3 regions of the Halomonas sp. AOP25-F1-15 genome follow, and region 3 is predicted to be linked to each of the others. Evidence: predicted binding sites of a transcription regulator. Region 3 holds the regulator's gene; each other region holds the start of a gene.
The links. The regulator sigma-54, encoded in region 3, starts transcription at its own class of promoters, with help from an activator protein. The targets are predictions, from matches to a motif close to TGGCACNNNNNTTGCTNT.
Positions count from the first base shown of each region.

Region 1: a site for sigma-54 is predicted at 2,698-2,715, ahead of ACT3TF_RS06010 (P-II family nitrogen regulator). Genes of this name have one in related genera too.
Region 2: a site for sigma-54 is predicted at 2,043-2,060, ahead of glnL (nitrogen regulation protein NR(II)). Genes of this name have one in related genera too.

Region 1 is NZ_JBQSXV010000003.1:12,192-16,476, reverse strand. Features, by position in the region: gene ACT3TF_RS06025 (ferredoxin--NADP reductase) at 1-333, shown strand, start outside; gene glnK (P-II family nitrogen regulator) at 471-809, opposite strand; gene ACT3TF_RS06015 (ammonium transporter) at 992-2,239, opposite strand; gene ACT3TF_RS06010 (P-II family nitrogen regulator) at 2,284-2,622, opposite strand; gene ACT3TF_RS06005 (accessory factor UbiK family protein) at 2,969-3,286, shown strand; gene ACT3TF_RS06000 (TonB-dependent receptor) at 3,448-4,285, shown strand, end outside.
Region 2 is NZ_JBQSXV010000007.1:117,908-122,192, reverse strand. Features, by position in the region: gene glnA (glutamate--ammonia ligase) at 411-1,817, shown strand; gene glnL (nitrogen regulation protein NR(II)) at 2,140-3,201, shown strand; gene ntrC (nitrogen regulation protein NR(I)) at 3,194-4,285, shown strand, end outside.
Region 3 is NZ_JBQSXV010000002.1:486,343-490,627, forward strand. Features, by position in the region: gene rapZ (RNase adapter RapZ) at 1-204, opposite strand, end outside; gene ACT3TF_RS05535 (PTS sugar transporter subunit IIA) at 267-737, opposite strand; gene hpf (ribosome hibernation-promoting factor, HPF/YfiA family) at 742-1,050, opposite strand; gene ACT3TF_RS05545 (RNA polymerase factor sigma-54) at 1,210-2,622, opposite strand; gene lptB (LPS export ABC transporter ATP-binding protein) at 2,746-3,495, opposite strand; gene lptA (lipopolysaccharide transport periplasmic protein LptA) at 3,507-4,010, opposite strand; gene lptC (LPS export ABC transporter periplasmic protein LptC) at 4,022-4,285, opposite strand, start outside.

The sequences.
Region 1 (4,285 bases), on a different contig from region 3:
GAATTGGCCTATGCCGACTTCATCACCAAAGAGCTGCCGGCCCACGAATACCTAGGCGAGGATATTGCTAAAAAGCTGGTTTACTACCCCACCGTCACCCGTGAAGAGTTTCACACCATGGGACGCCTGACCGACCACATCCGTTCCGGCAAGCTGTTTGAAGATACTGGCCTGCCGCCCATTGATCCGCGTCAAGACCGCGCGATGATCTGCGGCAGCCCTGCGATGTTAGACGACACCAGCGCCTTACTTGATGAGCTGGGGCTGAATATTTCGCCGCGCATGGGCGAACCCGGCGACTACGTGATCGAGCGTGCCTTTGTAGAGAAGTAATTTGTTGGTAAGTGGTGAATAGTGAATAGACAAAATTCTCTACATCATCACTAGGACGACAAAGCCCCTGATGGAGATTATCCACAGGGGCTTTGTGCTGCTTATCACTCACGATTTATAAAGCGCCACTCAATCGTTTAAACCGCGTCTTTTCCCGTTTCACCGGTACGGATGCGAATGACCTGCTCTAGCGGTATGACGAAGATTTTCCCATCACCAATTTTACCCGTGTTAGCGACCTGGGTGATGGCATCAATGACTTGTTCCGCCATATCGTCGTCCACCGCTACTTCCAGCTTCACTTTAGGTAGGAAATCCACCACATACTCAGCGCCGCGATAAAGCTCGGTGTGACCTTTCTGACGACCAAAGCCCTTAACTTCCGTCACCGTAATGCCCTGTACGCCGATCTCGGAGAGAGACTCGCGCACGTCGTCTAACTTAAATGGCTTGATAATAGCAGTGATCAATTTCATTACGAAAATCCTCTCTAACTAGGTGGCCGTGATGGGCTTTACTGTGCGGCGGCGGATGGCCCGCTAACGACCAGCATACACCGCTATGGTAGGAGAATAAAAAGGCCTCCCCAAAAGGGGAGGCCATGAGAACAACACTTGCTCATTTAGGCGTCTTAAAATTACTTTTTGGCGCCACCTAATTATTTTTTAACACTAAACTCTGGGTAGGCTTCGAGACCGCACTCAGCGATATCGACACCCTCATACTCTTCTTCTTCACTAACGCGCACGCCCATGATCGCTTTGAGAATAAGCCATACCACCAGGCTAGCAAGGAAGACCCAAGCAAAGATGCCCACAATGCCAATGATCTGGGCACCAAAGGTTGCATCGGCGTTGTTCAGCGGCACTGCTAACACGCCCCAGATACCGACCACACCATGAACCGAGATAGCACCGACAGGATCATCTAGTTTCAGCTTGTCCAGTGTCACGATGGCAGCGACAACGATGATCCCGCCTATCGCGCCAATCATCGCCGCGCTCAAAGCAGAAGGAGAAAGCGGATCGGCAGTAATCGCCACAAGGCCGGCCAATGCACCGTTCAACGCCATGGTGAGGTCCGCTTTACGAAACCACAGTTTAGCCAGAATAAGCGCGGCAATGACGCCACCCGCAGCGGCCGCATTCGTGTTCACGAACACCTGTGCCACGTTGTTAGCGGAACCGATATCCGACATTTTTAGCTCTGAGCCACCGTTAAAGCCAAACCAGCCCATCCACAGAATCAGTGTGCCTAGCGCCGCCAGCGGCATGTTGGCGCCGGGAATAGCATGAATCGAACCATCTTTACCGTACTTACCTTTACGTGGCCCTAGCACCAATACACCGGCTAGCGCAGCAGCGGCCCCAGCCATGTGCACAATGCCCGAACCGGCATAGTCAGAGTAGCCCGCTTCAGCCAACCAGCCGCCGCCCCATGTCCAATAGCCAGATACTGGATAGATCACCGCGGTCATGACAACCGCAAAGGCCAGGAATGCCCACAGTTTCATACGCTCAGCCACCGCTCCAGACACAATCGACATGGCCGTTGCGACAAACACAACCTGAAAGAAGAAGTCGGCTCGCATGGAGTAATATGGAGCATCGTCGCCACCTGCGGTGACGGCATCAATGCTGTTTTCGGCACCAATCAAGAAGCCCAGGTTTGGCAGGAAGCCACCGGCAGAGCTTGAGTACATGATGAAGTAGCCAACCAGCAGGTACATGGTGCAGGCAATAGCAAACAGTGCGATGTTTTTGGTTAGAATTTCTGCCGTGTTTTTCGAACGCACCATGCCCGCTTCAAGCATGGAGAAACCAGCGGCCATCCACATGACTAGCACGCCGCAAATTAAGAAGTAAAAGGTATCGAGTGCGTAGCTTAGATCAGCCAATTCATTCATTGTTAGTTCTCCGTTGAACTAAAAAAGTACCCTGTGAGTGCGGTTTAAACGGCATCTGCGCCGCGTTCACCGGTACGAATACGGATCACGTCTTCTAGCGGCGTCACAAAGACTTTGCCGTCGCCAATCTTGCCGCTGTTAGCAGCGTTACAGATCGCATCCAGTACGCCCTCTAGGCGATCATCGTCTACGGCCACTTCCACTTTCACTTTGGGTAGAAAGTCGACCACATACTCGGCACCGCGATACAGTTCGGTATGACCTTTCTGACGACCAAAGCCTTTTACTTCGGTAACGGTAATGCCCTGCACGCCGTTATCGGCGAGTGCTTCACGAACGTCGTCGAGCTTGAATGGCTTGATGATAGCGGTGATGAGTTTCATCCCGGATCTCCCCTGCTGGATAAGTCCTGCTAGATTAGTAGCGGCGCAGCCGCCAGAATAAGCACCTGAACCGTTAATGCGCATACTGTGCCAGCTGATTTTTTTTAATTTAAAATCATTTAGTTAACATAAAAAAAATGGTTTTTAATGGCCGATTTTGCGTAAAATCATTACCGTAACAGCCCTGGCGCACCAAAAAAGAGCGTAAGCAAACGTTGCCCGCCCTATTTAGATGCAAATCACGCACAAGACAGTAAACGCACGCGGCACATGCGAAGTCGCCCACTGTTGCGTATCCTTACCGGTAAGCAATTATCTTTTATGTGTGACCCATTAGGAGAGAGCCATGGCGCCTCAAGACCGTATTAGCCGACTGGCACAGCAGATTGGCGACCGCTTACAGAACGCATCTCAAGCGCCGGAAGATATTCAAAAAGGCGTACAGCAAGTGGTTCGCAGCGCGTTTGATCGCCTTGAGCTGGTCTCACGCGAAGATTTCGATATTTTGATGGATGTCGTACAGCGCACACGAACGCGCGTCGAAGCGCTGGAACGCCAAGTGGCAAACTTGGAAGCCGTGATTGAAACGCAGCAGGCCGCAGCGCCGTCACCCACACCGACGGCCGACAAGCCTGTCTCTAGCGGCCCGTCAGACAACCAGTAATGCACTTCGCGGCGGCCTAAATCGCCGCCGCGTAGCTCAGAGCAGCAGAGAAGCTAGCAACGCTTGTTATTTCCAAAAACAATGAGAACATTTATCATTGCGTTTTAGACTGTCAATGATTAGGATCACTGCCAATAACAAACCTGTTCTCTGGAAAACTCATGAAACGCTATCTCGTTGTAAGCGCTAGCCTTTTGAGTAGCGCTTTTCCTCTGCTTGCCTATTCGCAAACCCCGTTTGGACATACTGAGCAGGAAACCATGGTGGTGGTCGGCTCGCGCACGCCAACACAAATCAGCCAGATTCCCGGGGCGGTGCACGTTGTCGAAAGCCGCGAGCTTCAGCAGCAAATCAATGCTGGCGGCGACCTTAAAACGGCGCTGGGCAGGCTGGTACCGGGGCTTGATTTTGGTCCCCAGGGTCGCACCAATGCAGGGCAAAACATGCGTGGGCGCAGCGTGCAGGTGCTGATTGACGGCGTTTCATTGAATAACTCACGCGGCTTGTCACGCCAGTTCGATGCCATTGACCCGTTTAATATCGAGCGTGTCGAAGTGCTTTCCGGCACCAGCAGCCTTTACGGCGGGGGCGCGACGGGCGGGTTGATCAATATCATCACCAAACAAGGCGAAAGCGGTCGTCCTCATTTCGAGTCTCAGGCCAGCGTGACCAGCGGATTCAATACTGGCCATGACGTTGATCGGCGGCTTTCTCAATCGGCTAGCGGTGGTAATGAAACAGTGCAGGGCCGCATTGGCGTATCGCTAGTGGAAAATGGCCGCCAGTATGATGCCGGTGGCGATGAGATTTTTCCCGATATCGCCCAGAGTGACCTGCAAGACAACCGCAGCCTAGATATTCTTGGCAACCTGCGCATTGAGCTGAGCGATGAACAGACACTGATGCTTAGCGGCCAACTCTACGAGTCAGGCAAGCAGGGTGACCGTGGCCTTTACTTCCCTGATTTGGCTGCCGCAACGCCCAGTCTAGAGAATGCCG
Region 2 (4,285 bases), on a different contig from region 3:
TGACGGGTGTTTTTGCTTTATTTTGGTGCATTGGGCGTGTTTTTAGCCCCTGCCTGGCTTCAGTGAGCGCGCTATGCGCCATCACGAGGCACTAAAGAGTATTTTTTAATGGTTATAAAACAAATGGTTGTTGTTTTTTAATACCATAATGGTGCAGTGTTGGCATGATCTATGCTTTCTCCTGTGCAGTAGGTTTTACAGCGGCTACAGGTCGTAGGCAGAAGCCTTGCGGCATGATAAAACGATAGCCGGCCTGAAAGGCTCGCTCAGCGCTTTGTTTATATTTTTCAGCAAGCGCTTGGGGAGCAAAAAATGACAGGCGTGCGTTTTTGCACGTATTTTGTCGCACAACACTTTTATCGGTAGCTTACTGTCGTTAGCTTTAAGCCACGCTCATACCGGAGGACACTATGTCAGCCAAGACCATAGCGCTAATTGAAGAACATGATGTTAAGTGGGTAGACCTGCGTTTCACTGATACGCTCGGTAAAGAACACCATGTCACCGTGCCTGCTCGCGACGTGACCGAAGAGTTTTTTGAAAATGGCCAGATGTTTGATGGTTCTTCCATCGGCGGCTGGAAGGGCATCAACGAATCCGACATGATTCTGAGCCCAGAGGACGGCTCTGCCTACCTCGATCCTTTCACTGAAGACGCTACGCTGGTGCTGCGTTGCGACATCATCGAACCTGCGACGATGCAAGGCTATGATCGTGATCCGCGCTCCATCGCTAAGCGTGCAGAAGCGTTTCTGCAGTCTACAGGCCTTGGCGACACCGCCTTCTTTGGTCCTGAGCCTGAATTCTTTATCTTTGATGAAGTACATTGGAAAACCGACATGCAGGGTTCCATGTACAAAATCTCTTCTGATGAAGGCGCTTGGGCGACTGACAGCGTCGTGGAAGGTGGTAACTTGGGCCACCGTCCGCGCCTGAAAGGCGGCTACTTCCCGGTTCCGCCGGTTGATAGCTTCCATGATATTCGTGGCGCTATGTGTAATACGTTGGAGGCGATTGGCCAGACCGTGGAAGTTCATCACCACGAAGTTGCCAACGCAGGTCAGAACGAAATCGGCGTTAGATTCAACACGCTGGTGAAGAAAGCTGACGAAGTGCAGGAAATGAAGTACGTGATCCACAACGTGGCGCACGCTTACGGCAAAACGGCCACCTTCATGCCCAAGCCGCTAGTAGGCGACAACGGTTCTGGTATGCACGTCCACCAGTCGTTCTGGAAAGATGGTAACAACCAGTTCGCCGGTGATGAGTACGCAGGCCTGTCTGAAATGGCGCTTTACTACATTGGCGGCATCATCAAGCACGCTCGTGCGTTGAACGCGTTCACCAACGCTTCTACCAACTCGTACAAGCGTCTGGTGCCTGGCTACGAAGCGCCGGTAATGCTGGCCTACAGCGCGCGTAACCGCTCAGCTTCTATTCGTATTCCTTACACCGCTAGCCCGAAAGGCAAGCGCGTAGAAGCTCGCTTCCCTGATCCGACCGCTAACCCGTACCTGGCGTTCTCTGCCATGTTGATGGCTGGTATCGACGGCATTAAAAACAAGATTCACCCTGGCGACGCCATGGATAAGAACTTGTACGATCTGCCGCCAGAAGAAGGTAAGGCGATCCCTACGGTCGCGAACAGTTTGGACCAAGCATTGGAAGCGCTCGACGCTGACCGTGCGTTCTTGACCGAAGGTGGCGTGTTCACTGACGATATGATCAATGCTTACATTGAGCTCAAAATGGAAGAAGTTAATCGTATTCGTATGACGACTCACCCGATTGAGTTTGATATGTACTACAGCTGCTAAATGACAATAGCTGCTAAACGACAGCTGCTCAGAGCGCATTAGCCGTCTACTGTTGCTGACGAGATGTTAATAGCAGTGATAAACCCCGCTTCGGCGGGGTTTTTTTATAGCGAGCACCAAGTTGGTGCAATAATAAAAGCGTTAGTGCAGTGCGATGCGATAAAAGGGCTCGATTCTTGGTATTACGTTGCTCGCAGGCCGTGCAATCGGGCATAGGTGCGTAATTGGCGCGCTTATTGCAGTCTCTCATTCATCATCCACCTGTAGGTCTGTAATGGCGATGGAAGACGCGATTTCTCAGGACGGTTTCTCAGAGCATGCAATGCACCAGCGCTTGCTCGAACATCTCACTACGGCAGTATTGCTGCTAGATGGCGAGCTGAGCGTGCGCTGGATGAATCCAGCGGCCGAGGCGCTGTTAGCGGTTAGCCTGAGCCGTGTGCGTGGGAGCAGCCTGGATACGTTACTAGGCGGTGATGAAAGCATTGATGAGGTGTTGGCCAAGGCCCGCGATGCCTTTCACCCTTATACCCAGCGCGAGGCGCGTATTACGCCGCTGAATAGCGACCCGCTGACGGTCGACTATACGGTCACGCCGCTATCAGACAATGAGCTGTTGCTGGAAGTAGAGCCTCGCGATCGATTGATGCAGATCTCCCGAGAAGAGGCGCTGACCACGCGCCAAGAAACCATCAAGATATTAGCCCGAGGGCTTGCCCACGAAGTTAAAAACCCGCTAGGCGGTATTCGTGGTGCCGCACAGCTGCTAGAGCGAGATTTAGACGATCCGGCGCTGCGCGAATATACCCACATTATTGTGGAAGAAGTGGATCGGCTTCGCGATCTGGTCGATTCCATGCTGGGCCCCAATCGGATTCTTAAACATGAGCCGGTGAATATTCACCGGGTGCTGGAACGCGTACGCACGCTATTAATGGCTGAGCATCCCGATGTGGCTATTAATCGCGACTATGACCCTAGCTTGCCCGATCTTTCCGGCGATGAATCGCAGGTAATTCAAGCCGTGCTCAACGTGGCGCGTAATGCGGTGCAGGCCATGAGCGATGCCCAAACGCCTGAGCCCACCCTAATACTGCGTACTCGTGCCCGGCGCCAGTTTACCCTCGGTGCAGAGCGTCACCGTTTAGTCAGTGAAGTTGCGGTTATTGATAACGGCCCTGGCGTTCCCGATGCGCTACACGAAACGCTTTTTTACCCCATGGTATCGGGGCGTGCTGAAGGCAGTGGCCTTGGGCTATCTATTGCCCAGTCGATTTTGCACCAACATCAAGGGTTGATTGAATGCGATTCCCGAGCCGGACATACCGAGTTTCGCTTACTGATTCCATTGGTCTTAATTTCACCGGAGAAACGTCATGACTGAGGCGACACGTACTGATGTTGCGCGGGTGGTGATTGTCGATGACGATCGCGCTATCCGTTGGGTACTTGAACGCGCATTAGCGCAACCCGATCTTGACGTTGAATGCATCGAGCGTGCGGATGTTGCATTGGCCCGCGTGCTGGAAAGCCCGCCGGATGTGTTGGTGACCGATATTCGTATGCCGGGTATCGATGGGTTGGATTTAATGTCGCGAGTCCGCGAGGCGCATCCTGACCTGCCGGTCATTGTAATGACGGCGCACTCCGATTTAGACAGCGCTGTCGCTTCTTATCAAGGCGGCGCGTTTGAGTACCTGCCCAAGCCGTTTGATGTTGATGAAGCGCTGGCGTTAGTACGCCGCGCGGTGGCGCATGCCCGTGAGCGCGAACGTCAGCGCCCGGCCACTGTGCCGGAAGGCTTAAATACCGAAATTATTGGTGAAGCCCCGGCGATGCAGGAAGTATTTCGCGCGATTGGCAGGCTTTCACACTCGCATATCACGGTGTTGATTAACGGTGAGTCGGGCACCGGCAAAGAGCGCGTCGCCCAGGCGCTTCATCAGCATAGCCCACGATCAGGAAAGCCTTTTATCGCCTTAAACATGGCGGCCATTCCACGCGACTTGATTGAATCGGAGCTGTTTGGCCATGAGAAAGGCGCCTTTACAGGGGCCGCGCAGCAGCGCCAAGGGCGCTTTGAACAGGCCAACGGCGGCACGCTGTTTCTAGATGAAATTGGCGACATGCCCGCTGAAACCCAAACGCGCTTGCTACGTGTGCTGGCCGACGGTGAGTTTTATCGCGTTGGGGGGCATACGCCGGTCAGGGTCGATGTGCGCATTATCGCCGCTACTCATCAAAACTTAGAGGTATTGGTGGACGATGGTCGCTTTCGCGAAGATCTATTCCATCGCCTGAACGTGATTCGCATTCATCTGCCCAAGCTTGCCGAGCGCCGCGAAGACATTCCCCGGCTTACGCGGCATTTTTTAGCCGAAGCGGCAAAAGAGCTAACCACCGATATTAAAGTGCTCACCAGTGAAGCAGAAACGCATCTGACGCATTTGCCGTGGCCTGGCAACGTC
Region 3 (4,285 bases):
GCGTTCAAGAGCCCCCGGTAAGTTGCGTGCATCAATGCTGACCGCCAGATGGGTACGATCACTCTGGTCGCGTAATTCGTCGACCAGTGACCCCAGCAGCATGACGGGAAGGTTATCAATCGCGTAGTAGCCTAGGTCTTCCAACGCCTGTAAGGCGATAGATTTGCCAGACCCAGAACGACCGCTAATGATGACCAGTTGCATAGAGTTTCTCTTCGCGTTAATCCAACGGCTTAAATAGGGACTTGATGGTCATTGATTGTCGCTTAATCCGCTGAATGCTCACGAATTTTAGCTGTAATGAGGTCGAGTAGTTCGCGCTGACTGCCTGCTTTGCGTAGCCGCTGGCGAGTATCCGCATCATTCATGATGGTGGCTACTTGGCCTAGCAAAGAGAGGTGTGTGTCATCCGCTTGTTCCGGTACGAGCAGCACAAACACTAGATCAACGGGGTCGCCGTCGATAGCATCAAAATCAATCGCTTCTGAGAGTTTTAAAAAACCAGCAATAGGCGTAGAGCAGTGAGGGCTGCGGGCATGTGGAATAGCCACGCCGTTACCAATCCCTGTGCTACCTAAGCGTTCTCGGCCGATTAAGCGACTGAACACTTCTTGGCTATCTAAACTGGGCGTATTTTGGGCGATAAAGGTGCTGAAAAATTCCAGCACCCTTTTTTTGCTGCCCCCAGGGACGTCGAAAAGAACGCGCTCTGGGGGGAGTATGGTTTCCAACGTCATTGAATTAACGCACACCTGCGCCTTGGGCGCGAGCTTGTGCTTTTTCCTTATGTTTAACGAGTTGACGATCAATTTTGTCCGCTAGCGCATCGATAGCGGCATACATATCACTGTCTAGGGCTTCTGCATGTAAGTCAGCGCCTGCTGCATGCAGTGTGCAGGCTGCCTGTTGGCGTTCTTTCTCCACCGATAGGGTGACCTGCACAGTGGTTATATTGTCGTAATGACGCTCAACACGTTCAAGCTTTTCATTAACATAGTCACGCAAGGCGTCAGTCAGTTCTACGTGATGACCAGTGATATTTACTTGCATTGACGTACTCCTTATCTATCGGACTGTACTTAGGAACCGTGCTTAGGAACCGTACTTAGGGACTGTACTTAGTACTTAGATATGTAGCCCTTTTGATTGTAACCCTTTTTGCCCCGTTGCAAAGCCCTTGTCGAGAGTTTCGCTGCAACCTGGCAGATCCTAGCGCAAACGGCGCCGCTCACTGGAAGAGGGAATGCCCATGGCTTCACGATATTTGGCTACCGTACGCCTTGCAACTTGAATGCCACCTTCTTCTAATAATGTCACTAAGCGGCTATCAGAAAGCGGTTTGCTGGGCGCTTCTTCGTGAACCAGCTTTTTCAGGCGGGCGCGGATCGCGGTACTGGAGTGGCTGTCGCCATCCTGGCCACTCACTTGGCTAGAGAAAAAGTATTTCAGCTCGAACACGCCACGCGGCGTATGAATATATTTCTGCGTTGTCACCCGTGAAATCGTTGATTCATGCATTTCAACGGCTGCGGCTATATCGGCCAAAATCAGCGGTTTCATGGATTCTTCGCCATGTTCGAGAAAGCCGATTTGACGGGTAATGATTTCACGGCCCACTCGCAGCAGCGTGTCGTTACGACTCGAAAGGCTTTTAATTAACCAGCGCGCTTCCTGCAGGTGTTCTTTCAAAAACTGATTATCCTGACTTTTGTCCGCACGCTTTATCAGGCTGGCGTAATCAGGTTGGATTCTTAACCGAGGCAGGGCGTCCTGATTGAGCTCTAAATGCCAGCCTTCATTATCATGACGCACCACCAGGTCGGGCGTGATGTAGCTGTCGTTGGTCACGCCATAAGCGCTGCCTGGGCGTGGATCTAGGCTGCGAATTAGCTGGATGACATCGGCTAGCTGCTCGTCATCGAGTCCTAAGCGTCGCTTGAGTAAGCGCATGTCATCTTTGCTGAGCGCTTCAAGAAACTGACGCACTAGCCTACGAGCAGGCACTAGCAGTGGCGTATCATCTGGCAGGGCGGCGAGCTGCAGCATCAAGCATTCACGCAGGTCGCGGGCAAAAATACCGGTGGGCTCGAATTGCTGCAGTTTTAATAATGTCGTTTCGACTTCGCGCTGGCTAAGGCTATCAATGCCCTGGGCGCGTAGCCCTTCACGAATATCATTAAGCGGCTGGGTCAAATAGCCGTTGGCATCTAGTGCATCAATGAGGCTCTCGGAAACCAGCTGTTCACGCACACTAAAATCGGTCATGGCGAGTTGCCACAATAGGTGGCCATGAAGGCTCTGTTCGGCAGCCTGGCGCTCAAAATCAGGGCCCTCGCTGCTGCTGCCAGTGCCGCCAATGTCTTGATAGGTGTCCGACCAGTCGCTATCAACGGAAAGCTCGGTGGGAATGCTCTCTGACCACTCCTCCTCTTTAGGCTCGCTTACGGCCTCTTCACCGAACTCATCTTCCTGTTCCAGCATGGGGTTGGCATCTAAGGCCTGCTGAATTTCCTGACGAAGATCCAGAGTCGATAGCTGCAGCAGGGCGATAGCCTGCTGCAGCTGAGGTGTCATGGTCAGCTGTGTCCCAATGCGCAGTTGAAGAGAAGCTTTCATGACCATTTGAGAACCACTCGTTAATCGGAATGCTTTACCCTAGTGCGAGTGGGAGCTGGGTGCAAGTGCAATAAGCATGCCATTGGTAGTTAAAGCGTTATAAGGCGGGATTTATGGGCAAAAATAAGCCTACAGACGAAAATCTGCGCCCAGATAAACATCCCTGACTTGCTGGTTAGTGAGGATAGATGCCGGGGGGCCGCTGGCGATGATATGGCCATCGCCGACAATATAAGCGATATCGCAAATGTCCAGCGTTTCACGGACGTTATGGTCGGTAATCAGAACGCCAATGTGGCGCTGTTTCAGCGCGCGAATGATGGTTTTAATCTCGCCCACTGAAATGGGGTCAACCCCGGCAAAGGGCTCATCTAGCAAGATGAAGGCGGGTTCGGTCGCTAGCGAGCGGGCAATTTCTACACGGCGACGCTCTCCCCCTGAGAGGCTCATGCCTAGGTTGTCGCGAATATGGGTGATATGGAAATCTTCAAGCAGAGCCTCCAGGCGCTCTTCGCGACCTGGGCGGTCGAGCTCTTTGCGCGTTTCTAATATCGCCATAATGTTATCGGCAACCGATAATTTGCGAAAAATAGACGCTTCTTGGGGCAGGTAGCCAATGCCTGCCGCTGCGCGCTCATGCATCGGAGCACGAGTTAAATCTAAGTCGTCAATACCCACTTTGCCGGCGTCAGATTTGACCAGCCCGACAATCATATAAAACGACGTGGTTTTGCCCGCGCCGTTAGGGCCGAGTAAGCCAACGACGCTGCCTTGGGAGATTTCCAAGTTAATATCTTTAACCACTCGGCGGCGTTTGTAACTTTTTGCCAAGTGGTGGGCATATAGTGTTTTTATCGGCGCATTGTCAGCAGTTGCCATCGATAGACTCTCTATTGTTCAGGCTGAATAGTCATGCGTATACGCTGCGGCTCGCTACCTTCAACGTCTGAGCGCGCTTGAATCACTTCACGGTCGATGAAATATTCAAGCCGACCTCCGGTAAATTTGTCGTCCTGCTGTGTCAATTCAGCTTGATCAACGAGCTCCACTCGGCGTTCGGCGACGTGATAAATAATCCGCCGAGCCCAGCCTTCCGTCGGGCCTTCTTGCCCTTCGGCCTGATGGCGCAAATAAGCACGCTCACCGGTCGACGTTGCCCGTGAAAGCTCGCCCGCCTCATTGCGTTGAATTTCCACTCGTTCGCCGCGCAGCTGCATTTCGCCCTGGCGAATATTGACATCCCCGGTGTAGACGGCGGTGCCCGCGCGCTGATCAAGATCTAGGCGGTCGGCTTCGACCTCCACGGGGGCCTGTTGTGAAGACGAGCTGGTTTGGGCTGCCGCGGATAGCGGCACGGCAAGCGCAAAAAGGGCGGTGTAGATAAGTGCTTTCATGGCGACTCCTGTTAGCGTTGTGTGGCCGGTGGATGAGTGCCGCGCACACCGTCAGATAAGCGGACCTGGCTATCGTTTAACCATACATCCATATGTGAAGCATTCATTTGCTGGGGCGGCTGTTGCAGTAATACCGGTGCCTCGCTCCATGCATGTTGAGTGAGGCCATCATAGTGCAGTTCTTCAGTATCCAGCTGCCATCCTTCGTCTGGCGCAATAAGTCGCGCGGAGCCGGACATAACGAGGGACTGCGTATTGGTATTAAGCGTGCCCAC